Immundisolibacter sp.: one gene and its partner. Each later gene encodes a partner of the first gene's protein in a complex. Links are inferred from orthologs where the notes say so. Each region holds a gene or a part of one and is shown on either strand. Other genes may lie near its edges.

Region 1 (5,435 bases):
GCGTCACCATGTCCGACTCGACACTCAGTGCAATGGCGCTGCGCGGCACCTCGTGGCTGGCGCAGTAGGCATCGATGACCTGCCCCAGCCAGGGCCCGAGCTCCAGCAACTCGGTCTCCACCCGCTGCGGCCGGCCGAGCGCCAGCACCTCCTCGATGATGCGGTTCACACGCTCGCTCTGGCGCAACAGGATGGACACCAGCGGCTGCTGATCGGCGCCCAGGCGGGCGTCCTCGCCCAGCAGCTGGGCCGCGTGGCTGATGGCGCCCAGCGGGTTTCGCACCTGATGGGCGATGCTGGCCACCAGGCGACCGAGCGCGGCCAGCTTCAGCAGCTGCGCCTGCTGGTTCAGGGTCGCCGTATCGTCCAGGAAGATCAGCACATCGGCGGACTGACCGCTGCCAAGCGATGCGAAGCGCGGCACCCAGGCATCGGCGGGGCTGCCGGGCGGGGGCTCCTGGCCACCCCGCCACAGGGTCAGTGCCCGATCCAGCTGCGGCGCCACTTCCGGCAGCCGGCTGGCGGGGCCGATGCGGCGTCCGAGCAGGCGCGCCGCCGAGCCGTTGGCGAGACGGATGCGCTGCGCCGCGTCGATGACCAGGACCCCGGTCTGCATGCGCTGGATGATCTCGTCGTTCAGGCGCACCAGCGCCAGCGCCTCGGCCCGCCGATCGCTGGCCAGCAGGGTGCTGCGCCGCACCCGACGCGCCATCTCGAAAGCCAGCACGGCGGCCGCGAAACAGGTGGCGCCCAGCAGGCCGGCCTGGGTGTAGGTCGGCGCCAGGTCGAGCACATTGACCCGGTACAGGCTCTCGCCGAGCACCGCCAGGGCGGCCAGGGCGGCATACAGAAAGGCCAGCCGGCCGGACACCAGCAGGCCGCCACCGGCCACCACCACCACCAGCAGGATGCCAAGCCCGCTGGCAAGCCCGCCGCTGGCGTGGGTGAGCACGGTGATGGCCGCAACATCGGCCGCGACCAGCAGAGTGACTTGCAGATTGAAGCGCGGCCAGCGCAGCGCGAGCGCCACCAGGCCCAGCACGGCGCCGGTCAGGTAGGCCACAGCGGCCAGGCGATACAGGTGCGGCTCGGCGCTGCCCAGCGGCTTCAACGGCGGCTGCAGCAGACTCAGGCCCAGCAGCATCCCGGCGCTGCCAAGCCGCAGCAGGTTGAACCAGAACAGCGGACGCCAGGTGAGCCGATCCTGCGGATCCTCCCCCGCCAGTCCGACCAGCGCACTGCTGGGACCCTCGCCCGAAAAATCCACGAAGGGGCGTTCGGCAGCCGCTTCGGAGTCGCCGCCGGCCCGCGCCCGACGGTGCCGGGATCCGCGTGCCGGCGCCGGCCCGGGGCGCTGGCGCGTGCCCTCAGCCACCGCCGACGGCAGCCCGCCAGCGCGCCTGCAGCCAGTCGCGCATCAGCCAGCGCAGGCCGTCGTGAGCGGCAAAGGTGCGCACCCATTCGCGCCCGCGCACGAACTGCCGGTGACGGGCGCAGCAGCCGTGGGCATCCGCCCGGCCCAGCCAGACGGTGCCGACCGGCTTCTGGTCCGTGCCGCCGTCCGGGCCGGCAATGCCGGTGATCGACAGGCCGATGTCGGCGCCGAAGCGCTCGCGCACGCCACGCGCCATCTGCTGCGCCACCGGCTCGCTGACCGCGCCGTGCTCGGCCAGCGTGGCCGCATCCACACCCAGCAGGTCGTGCTTGGCGCTGTTGGCGTAACTGACCACGCCGCCCAGGAAATAGGCCGATGCGCCCGGCAGATCGGTGATGATCTTGCCGACCAGGCCGCCGGTGCAGGACTCGGCCACGGCGAAGGTCTGGCCGGTTTCGGTCAGATAGCGCGCGAACAGCTCGGGCGTGCTCAAGGCGCTGAAATCGAGCAGGTAGTCGGCGAAATTCTCCAGCGCGAAGGCGCGCAGGCTGCGGATCTGCGCCTCGCTGGCGTCGTACAGCTTCAGTTCCAGTTCCGGGAAGATGGCCCGGTAGCCGAGCTCGATGTTCTGGTCGGCCCACGGCCGCATGGCCGCGGCCAGACTGGACTCGCCGATACCCAGAAAACGCATGAAGCTGTGCGATGCCTTGCGCGCCTGCGGCAGGCTGGCCAGGAAGGTGCGCAGCATGGGCTGCATCTCGCGCGGCGGCCCGGGCAGAGCGACGATGCGCCGTTCGCCGTCGGCCAGCGAGAGGCTCGCCACGAAGCCCGGCGCGGTGCCGTTGGGATTGGCCAGAATCTGCGCCCCGGCCGGGAACATCGCCTGCTTGCGGTTGTTCTCGGTCAGCGGGATGCCGAACTCGGCGAAGCGGCGCTCCACGTGCTGCCAGCTTGGCAGATCGAACTGCAGCGGCACCTGCGCCAGCTGCGCCACCACCTCGGCGGTCAGGTCGTCCTCGGTCGGCCCCAGGCCGCCGGTCATGAACACCCAGCCGGCGCGGTCCAGTGCCGTGCGCAGGACAAAATCCAGATCCGCGCGCCGGTCTCCGGCCGTGAGCATGAGCTGAATCTCAAAGCCAGCCTCCCCCAGCTGGCGCGCCAGCTCGGCACTGTTGCTGTCGATCAGTTCACCCCGCAGCACCTCCTCGCCGGTACTGACGATGCAGGCGGTCAGTCTGGGAATACTCACGCTGGACGCTCGCGGGTGAAGGGCCGGACAACGCCGGGCAGTATGCCGTGCGCCTTCGCGCGCCGTAAACTTCGCGCCCCGCCGCCCGCCCCCACGCCATGCCCGCCGTTTTTCTGCTCGGTCCGACCGCCTCCGGCAAGTCGGCGCTGGCGCTGGCCATCGCCGGCCGCCTGCCGTGCGAGATCGTCAGCGTGGACTCCGGCCAGGTGTATCGGGGCATGGACATCGGCACCGCCAAGCCCGACGCCGCCACGCGCGCCGCCGTGCCGCACCACCTGATCGACATCCGCGATCCGGACCAGCCCTACTCGGCGGGCGAATTTCGCGACGACGCGCTGCGCCTGATCGCGCAGATCGAGGCCCGCGGCCACGTGCCGCTGCTGGTCGGCGGCACCTTCCTGTACTTTCGCGCACTGGAACGGGGCCTGGCGACGCTGCCGGCCGCCGATCCGCAGCTCAGGCTGGCGCTCGAGGACGAAGCCGCCGCGCGCGGCTGGCCGGCGTTGCACGCGGAGCTGGCCGGCGTCGATCCGACAGCGGCGGCGCGCATCGCCCCGGCCGATCGCCAGCGCATCAGTCGCGGCCTGGAGGTGTACCGTCTCACCGGCCGGCCGCTCAGTGCCTGGCAGGCGCAGGCCGCGACGATCGCAAGCCCGCCTGCACTGCGCCTGATCCTGGCGCCGCCGGCCCGGGCCACGCTGTACGCGGCCGTCGATGCGCGCCTCGAGGCCATGCTCGCCGCCGGCCTGCAGGACGAGGTCGCGCGCTTGCGGGCGGCCGGCTACAGCCGCGATCTGCCGGCCCTGCGGGCGGTCGGCTACCGCCAGATGTGGAGCCATCTGGCCGGTGAAATCGATTACCCGACCCTGGTCGAAGCCGCCAAGACCGCCAGCCGCCAGTACGCCAAGCGCCAGCTGACCTGGCTGCGCGGCGACCCGCACGGGCACTGGCTGAACCCGGCGGGCCGCGGCGTGCTCGACCGGGTCTGTGCCCTGATCGGCAAGGGCGCCGCCTGAGCGGCGAACGCGCGCATCGCGGCGCGGTCGAATCGACGGTCGCCGGCCACCTTGAACCGGCGGCGGCGGGCACCCATATTGCTACACTGACGATGCGGGCCAGCCGCCATGGCCTGTTCACACGCGAGGACTACACAAATGAAAAAATCCCAGGGCCTGCAGGATCCGTTCCTGAACCAGCTGCGCAAGGAGCACATTCCGGTCTCCATCTTCCTGGTCAACGGCATCAAGCTGCAGGGCCATGTCGAGGCCTTCGACCAGTACGTCGTGGTGCTCAAGAACGCCGTATCGCAGATGATCTACAAGCACGCCATCTCGACCGTGGTGCCAGGGCGGCCGGTGCGCGTTCCGACCGTGGTCGAGGGTGAGGAAGCGGTCACCCAGGAGGCAAGCGATTCTTAAGCTGACCACCGACCCCGCCGCGCCCGCCCTGCCCACCCCGGCAGGTGCGAACGGGGCAACGGCGGCGCCCGCGCAGCGGGTCATCGTGGTGGCGGTCGAACTGCCCGGCGCCGACATCCCGCTCGAGGACGACCTGGCCGAGGCGCTGGAACTGACACGCGCCGCCGGCGGCCAGGTGGTGGGCACCCTCACCTGCCGGCGCGCGCAGGTCGACCCGGCGCTGTTCATCGGCAGCGGCAAGGCGGCCGAACTGGCGCTGCTGGTGGCCGACACCTGCGCCGAACTGGTCATCTTCAATCACCCACTCAGCCCGTCGCAGGAGCGCAACCTGGAGCGCCTGCTCAAGTGCCAGGTGGTGGACCGCATCGGCCTGATCCTGGACATCTTCGCCCGCCGCGCGCGCTCGCACGAGGGCAAGCTGCAGGTCGAACTGGCGCAGCTGCGCCATTTGTCCACCCGCCTGGTGCGCGGCTGGACCCACCTCGAGCGCCAGAAAGGCGGCATCGGCCTGCGCGGTCCCGGCGAGAGCCAGCTGGAAACCGACCGTCGCCTGCTGCGCGCGCGCCTGCGCCAGCTCGAAACGCGCCTGGAACGCTTGGTCGGCCAGCGCATCAACAGCCGCCGTCAGCGCACGCGCAGCGAAACACCCACGGTGGCGCTGGTCGGTTACACCAACAGCGGCAAGTCGACGCTGTTCAACGCGCTGACGGCGGCCGACGTGTTCGCCGCCGACCTGCTGTTCGCCACGCTCGACTCCACCCTGCGCCGCCTGGAACTGCCGGACTGCGAGCCGCTGGTGCTGGTCGACACGGTCGGCTTCGTGCGCCGCCTGCCGCACGACCTGGTGGCGGCGTTTCGGTCCACGCTGGAAGAGGTCCGCAGCGCCAGCCTGCTGCTGCACGTGGTGGACGCCTCCCGCGACGACCAGCGCCAGCTGATGCTGCAGCAGGTCAACGGCGTGTTGCAGGACATCGGCGCCGGTGACATCCCGCAGATCGAGGTCATGAACAAGATCGATCTGACCGCCCGCGGGCCGCTGCGCAGCGGCGGCGAGCTGGGCGGCCCCGAGCGGGTGTGGCTGTCGGCACGCAGCGGCGCGGGTCTGGATCTGCTGCGGGACGCCATCGGCGAGCGCTTTGCGGACGGCATCTCGCACCAGAGCCTGCACCTGCCCCGTTGCGACGGGCGCCTGCGCGCGCAGGTGTTTCGCCTGGCGCAGGTGCGGCACGAGCAGTTCGACGCCGACGGCGGCTGGCAGGTGGAGTTCGACATCCGCCGCCGCGAACTGGGGCAGCTGACGCCACTGCTGGTCGCCGCCGAGGCCCTGCCGGCCAGCGCGCGACCTGTGGAACAATAAGCGCCCCCAACGCCGGCCCCCCGGCACTCAGGAGAA
Region 2 (5,599 bases), on another replicon or contig:
GCGCGGCGAGGTGACGGCGCAGGAACTGGACGCTTTCGTGCACGAAACGGACCTTGCGTCCTACGCCCGCCCGCGCGAGTACCGCTTCATGGACGAGCTGCCCAAGGGCAACACCGGCAAGCTCAGCCGCAAGGGGCTGCGCGCGCTGCTGGCCGGCGACTGAGAGTCGGCAAGCAGACCCGAACATCATGCGCTGCTGGGGTCCTGCGCCGACTCCGGCGACCACCGCGTGGGCCGTAGGGAACCGGCGAAGCAGCCTACTTTCCCGATAGCCCTGAATGCGCCGTCGGAGAATCCGTGGCTGCAAGCTGCTGATTCGCTGGGCGATGGGAAAACTGTGGGAGCCCGGCTGCGGCGGGCGAGTGCGTGTCTGCCGGCCCGATTCTTGCGGCAAACTGCCCGCCGCCCGGACAGCGGGTGCGCGATTTTCCGGGCCAACACGAGCGCGAAATGCACTACCTGAACGAATTTTTCACCGCCCTGAACGGCATCGTCTGGGGCGTGCCGATGATCGTGCTGATCCTGGGCACGGGCCTGTATCTGCAGCTGCGGCTCGGCTTCATGCCGATTTTCAGGATCGGCCACGGATTTCGCATGGTGTGGAAAAGCCGCCAACCGGGCGCCGCCGGCGAGGGCGAGATCTCGCCTTTCGCGGCGCTGATGACCGCCCTGTCGGCAACCATCGGCACCGGCAACATTGCCGGTGTGGCCACGGCCATCGCCGTCGGCGGGCCGGGGGCGCTGTTCTGGATGTGGATGACGGCCCTGGTCGGCATGGCCACCAAATACGCCGAGGTCGTGCTGGCGGTGAAGTACCGCGAGGTGGACGCCAACGGCGAACACGCCGGCGGCCCCATGTACGCCATCAAGAATGGGCTTGGCAAACGCTGGCGCTGGCTGGGTACGTCCTTTGCGATCTTTGGCGGCCTGGCGGGGTTTGGCATCGGCAACATGGTGCAGGCCAACGGCATCTCCAGCGCCATCCACAACGCCTTCGGCGTCCAGACCTGGGTGACCGGCGTGGTGATGGCAGCGATCACCGGCGCGGTGCTGCTGGGCGGCATCAGGCGCATCGGGCGTGTCGCCGAATACCTGGTGCCGTTCATGTGCCTGCTCTACCTGGGCTGCGTGGCGGTGGTGCTGTATGTGTTCGCCGACCGCATTCCGCAGGCGTTGGCGCTGATCTTCACGCAGGCCTTCAACCCGACTGCTGCCACCGGCGGCTTTCTGGGTTCGACCGTTCTGATGGCGATTCAAAAAGGCGTGGCGCGCGGCATCTTCTCGAACGAAGCCGGCCTGGGCACCGCCGGCATCGCACAGGCTGCGGGCGCCACCAGCAACCCGGTCTATTCCGGCCTGATCGGCATGATGGGCACCTTCATCGACACCATCATCGTGTGCACGATGACCGGTCTGGCGATCATGGTCAGCGGCGTGTGGAGCTCCGGCGCAACCGGCGCCGTGCTCAGCTCCGCCGCCTTCGAGGCGGGCATGCCGGGCATCGGCAAATACCTGCTGGCGGTGACGCTGTCGCTGTTCGCGTTCACCACCATTCTGGGCTGGAGCTATTACGGCGAGAAGTGCTGGGAATACCTGGTCGGCACCGTGTCCGAGAAGCCGTTTCGGATTTTATGGACCGTGATGGTGTTCTTCGGGGCGGTGCTCAGCCTGGACTTCGCCTGGCTGGTGGCCGACACCCTGAACGCCCTGATGGCGATTCCCAATCTGATCTCGATACTGCTGCTCAGCCCGGTGATCGTCGGGCTGACGCGCGAGTACTTCGCGGCCGAGCGCGGGATTGCCGGCGCCCCGGTGCCGGTGCAACTGGATTAGCTTGCCGCCCGCCGGCTGACGTGGCCCATGTAACCATCCTCGTCGGCCGTCCGCGGCCTGCCGGTGGCGCGCGAGGCCTGGCCTGGTTCGGTCGACCGTAGAAGAACGGGCTGTCTCAAGCGGGAGGCCCGCGTCCATGTCCTGCTTCTGCCTTTTTTTAGCGGGGGCGGGGGCACGTTGGTCGTCATAAGTCCCCAGACGCAAGAACTGTCGCGGAGCCCAAGGGTCGAACCGAGTACCCCCTGCAGCGACGAGGAAAATTCCGATGGCTACGCCCAGCAATCACGACGTGGAAACAGGCAAAGGCGGCGAGACGCATCAACGCGTGCCTGCCAAAGGGAGCCACGACCCGGAAGGCCACCTGACCACCAACCAGGGTATCCGCGTCTCGGACAATCAAAACCAGCTCAAGTCGGGTGAACGCGGCCCGGTATTGCTCGAAGACTTCGTGCTGCGCGAGAAAATCTTCCACTTCGACCATGAGCGCATTCCCGAGCGCATCGTCCATGCCCGCGGCTCGGCCGCGCATGGCTATTTCGAACTCTACGAGTCGCTTTCGGATATCAGCAAGGCTGACCTGTTTCAGCGGGCCGGCGAAAAGACGCCGGTCTTCACCCGCTTTTCGACCGTCGCCGGCGGCGCGGGCTCTGTCGATACGCCGCGCGACGTACGCGGCTTCGCCGTCAAGTTCTATACCCGCGAAGGTAACTGGGACCTGGTCGGCAACAATATTCCCGTGTTTTTCATCCAGGATGCGATCAAGTTCCCGGACCTGATCCACTCGGTAAAGATGGAGGCCGACCGTGGCTTTCCACAGGCGGCCAGCGCGCACGATACGTTCTGGGATTTCATCTCGCTGATGCCAGAATCGACTCACATGATCATGTGGGCAATGTCGGATCGCACCATCCCGCGGTCGCTGCGCACGATCGAGGGCTTCGGCGTCCACACCTTCAGGCTGGTGAATGCCAACGGCAAGTCGACCTTTGTTAAATTCCACTGGAAGCCGAAACAGGGCCTGCAATCGACGCTGTGGGACGAGGCGGTAAAGATCGCCGGCGCGGATCCCGATTTCCACCGCCGCGACCTGTTCGAGGCCATCTCCCGTGGTGATTATCCGGAATGGGAGTTCGGCATTCAGGCCTTTGATCAAAAGTTTGCCGATGCATTGCCCTTTGACGTGCTGGACCCGACCAAGATCATTCCGGAAGAGGTGTTGCCAATCCGCATTGTCGGGCGGATGGTGCTGGACCGCTGGCCCGACAATTTCTTTGCCGAAACCGAACAGGTTGCCTATTGCCCGGCCAACGTTGTGCCCGGAATCGACTTTACCAACGACCCCTTGCTCCAGGGCCGGCTGTTCTCCTATCTCGATACGCAAAAGAGCCGACTGGGCACCGCCAATTTTCACCAGATTCCCGTCAATGCGCCCAAATGCCCGGTGATGAACTTTCAGCGCGACGGGCAGATGCAAATGCTTCAGCCCGAGGGCCGCGCCAGCTACGAGCCAAACAGCCTCGATGCTGCCGGCGAAGAAACTGGCCCGCGCGAATGCCCGGTTACCGGCTTCAAGACCTTCGAGGGTCGCGCCGAGCGTGACGAAGAGGGCGACAAGCTGCGCATCAGGCCGGAGAGCTTCGCCGACCATTACAGCCAGGCACGGCTGTTCTTTCGCTCGCTGGCCAAGCCGGAGCAGGCGCATCTGGCCTCGGCGCTGGTCTTCGAGCTGTCCAAGGTGGAACTGGAGCACGTGCGCACGCGCATGCTCTCCAACCTCGTCAACGTCGACCCTGATCTGGCCGGCCGGGTGGCGAAGGGCCTCAACGCGAGCGTGCCCAAGGCTTCGAAGACCGCGGCGCCGGTGCAGGATCTCGATCTGTCCCCGGCGCTGCGGATCATCGGCGGCCCGCGTCAGCTCGTCACGCTGGAAGGCCGCACGGTTGGCATTCTGATCGCGGACGGGTCGGATGCGAAGTGCGTGGCCGATCTGGTTGCAGCCGTTGGCGAAGCGGGCGCCCGACCCCTGATCATTGCACCCCGGGTCGGCGGCGCGAAAATGTCAGACGGTTCCTTGCGCAAGGCGGATGCCCAACTCGCCGGCTGCCCCTCGGTCATGGTCGATGCCATTGCCGTAGTCCTGTCCAAGGAAGGCTGCGACATGTTGATGAATGAGGCGGCGGCCATCCAGTTCATGATGGACGCCTTCGGCCATCTGAAGGCAATCGGCCATACGCCGGAAGCAAAACCCCTGCTCGACAAGGCGGGTGTCAAGCCGGATGCCGGCGTGGTACCGGCGGACAAGGCATTCGTCAAAGCCGCCGGCACACGCTATTGGGACCGTGAGCCCAGTGTGCGCATGTTGGCATAACGGCACGGGTGACCGGGGTGCCGCTAAAGATACGATGGCAAATCGATTCGAAGCGGCACCCCCTTATCAATAGCATGGAGATATTCAAATGCCAGCCAAATCCAAATCCCAGCAAATGGCCGCCGGCGCAGCGCTTGCGGCCAAGCGCGGCAAAAAGAAGGTCGCTGACCTGAAAGGCTCATCCAAGTCCATGTATAAATCCATGAGCGAAGGAGAGCTTCATGACATGGCGGCAACAAAGCAGAAGGGCAAGCCCGATCATGCATCGAAGTCGTGATATCGGCGAAGCAGTTCCGTCAGGGACACGTCGAATTGCTAGCGCCCGGCTATTGTATCCGGACGCCAATATCGAAATTTTTTTCCATTGCCTCGCTTGTCATGATCTGTTGGGGTTCGCAAGCTCACCCCAACCTACGGGCTGGCCGGCGCGCGGCGCCTGGCGCGGGAACTCGGGCCGGGCCACACCATCGTCACGCTGCTGTGCGACTACGGCCAGCGCTACCAGAACAAGCTGTGGAACCCGGCCTTTCTGCGTGAGAAAGGCCTGCCGACGCCCGACTGGCTGGAGTGAGGCAGCCGCGGCCAAGCCGGCCCGGGGAGCCCGGATAGCCGAATTAAAGATTGCGAGCCATCGGCGAACTGCAGGAGCCCGGCTTCGCCGGGCGATCATCGCGCAGAAAAGCTGCGTTACAAGGCTATTTCCGGATAGCGGGCGCTGGAAAATCCAGGATGGATTTATTCAGTTTCCTTCAAGCGCGTGCCGCCCCAGCCAGAACGGCGTGGGTGGATCGCCGCCAAGCGCAGCGCTTGTCACGACAGGTCATGACCTATCGTGACCTGTTGGGGTTCGCAGGCTCCCCCCAACAGGCTTATTGCGCGCGAGCCGTAGCACCGCAGCGCGCGGCGAATGTGTATGCTTCTTTTCTTTATAGTGCTCGCCGCGCTTGATGCGTGGTCGCGCCCCCCTGAGTCCGAGCGTCAGGCTCCACATGGCAGATGTACTGCATCCGCGCATCCGATGCGAACTTGACGACGGCCAAACAGTCGTAGTGACCCCTGTGGCATTCCAGCCGCTGGGGGTGATTGACCTCTGGAAGATTCAGGCCGACCGCTCTGCAGGGCTTCAGTTCCGATTCCGCGGAAGGGGTGCCAAGTTTGACGGCGTTAAACAAGAGGGACAGCTAGACGTCTCGATGACACTGCACTTAACTATGGCACCAACGCCATACGCGTTGGTGGCAGGTGGCTGGCTACCTTTGCCCTTCGTATTGCCTCAACGGTTTCTGCTTGATCGCAATGTTGTCAGCACCCTTCGTCGAATCCGTGAGCACGGCGCCAGGGATGGAGATGCGACGTTCGAATGGTGGACAAATTTCTTCCAGGGTGGTGCTGCCATTT

Evidence for each region. Proteins that work in one complex are often made in the same cells at the same time.
Region 2: the proteins of hfq (region 1) and H5U26_RS13610 are in contact, whole or in part, in a crystal structure (PDB 3VU3), measured with the Escherichia coli proteins. The link is inferred for Immundisolibacter sp. from one-to-one orthologs.

The regions. Positions count from the first base shown.
Region 1 is NZ_JACIZD010000002.1:272,889-278,323, forward strand. The notes cover bases 2,624-5,410. They hold hfq (RNA chaperone Hfq), read left to right. Parts: upstream 2,624-3,778; coding sequence 3,779-4,042; downstream 4,043-5,410. Other genes in these bases: H5U26_RS05095 (CinA family nicotinamide mononucleotide deamidase-related protein), read right to left, coding at 2,624-2,624; miaA (tRNA (adenosine(37)-N6)-dimethylallyltransferase MiaA), read left to right, coding at 2,723-3,640; hflX (ribosome rescue GTPase HflX), read left to right, coding at 4,128-5,399. In the rest of the region: H5U26_RS05090 (ATP-binding protein), read right to left, coding at 1-1,267; more of H5U26_RS05095, read right to left, coding at 1,368-2,623. UniProt on the Escherichia coli protein: RNA chaperone that binds small regulatory RNA (sRNAs) and mRNAs to facilitate mRNA translational regulation in response to envelope stress, environmental stress and changes in metabolite concentrations.
Region 2 is NZ_JACIZD010000018.1:39,841-45,439, forward strand. Bases 1,673-4,649 are described here. They hold H5U26_RS13610 (catalase), read left to right. Parts: upstream 1,673-2,098; coding sequence 2,099-4,201; downstream 4,202-4,649. Other genes in these bases: H5U26_RS13605 (sodium:alanine symporter family protein), read left to right, coding at 1,673-1,833; H5U26_RS13615 (DUF3008 family protein), read left to right, coding at 4,290-4,478. Also shown: H5U26_RS13600 (class I adenylate-forming enzyme family protein), read left to right, coding at 1-163; more of H5U26_RS13605, read left to right, coding at 451-1,672; H5U26_RS13620 (hypothetical protein), read left to right, coding at 5,191-5,599.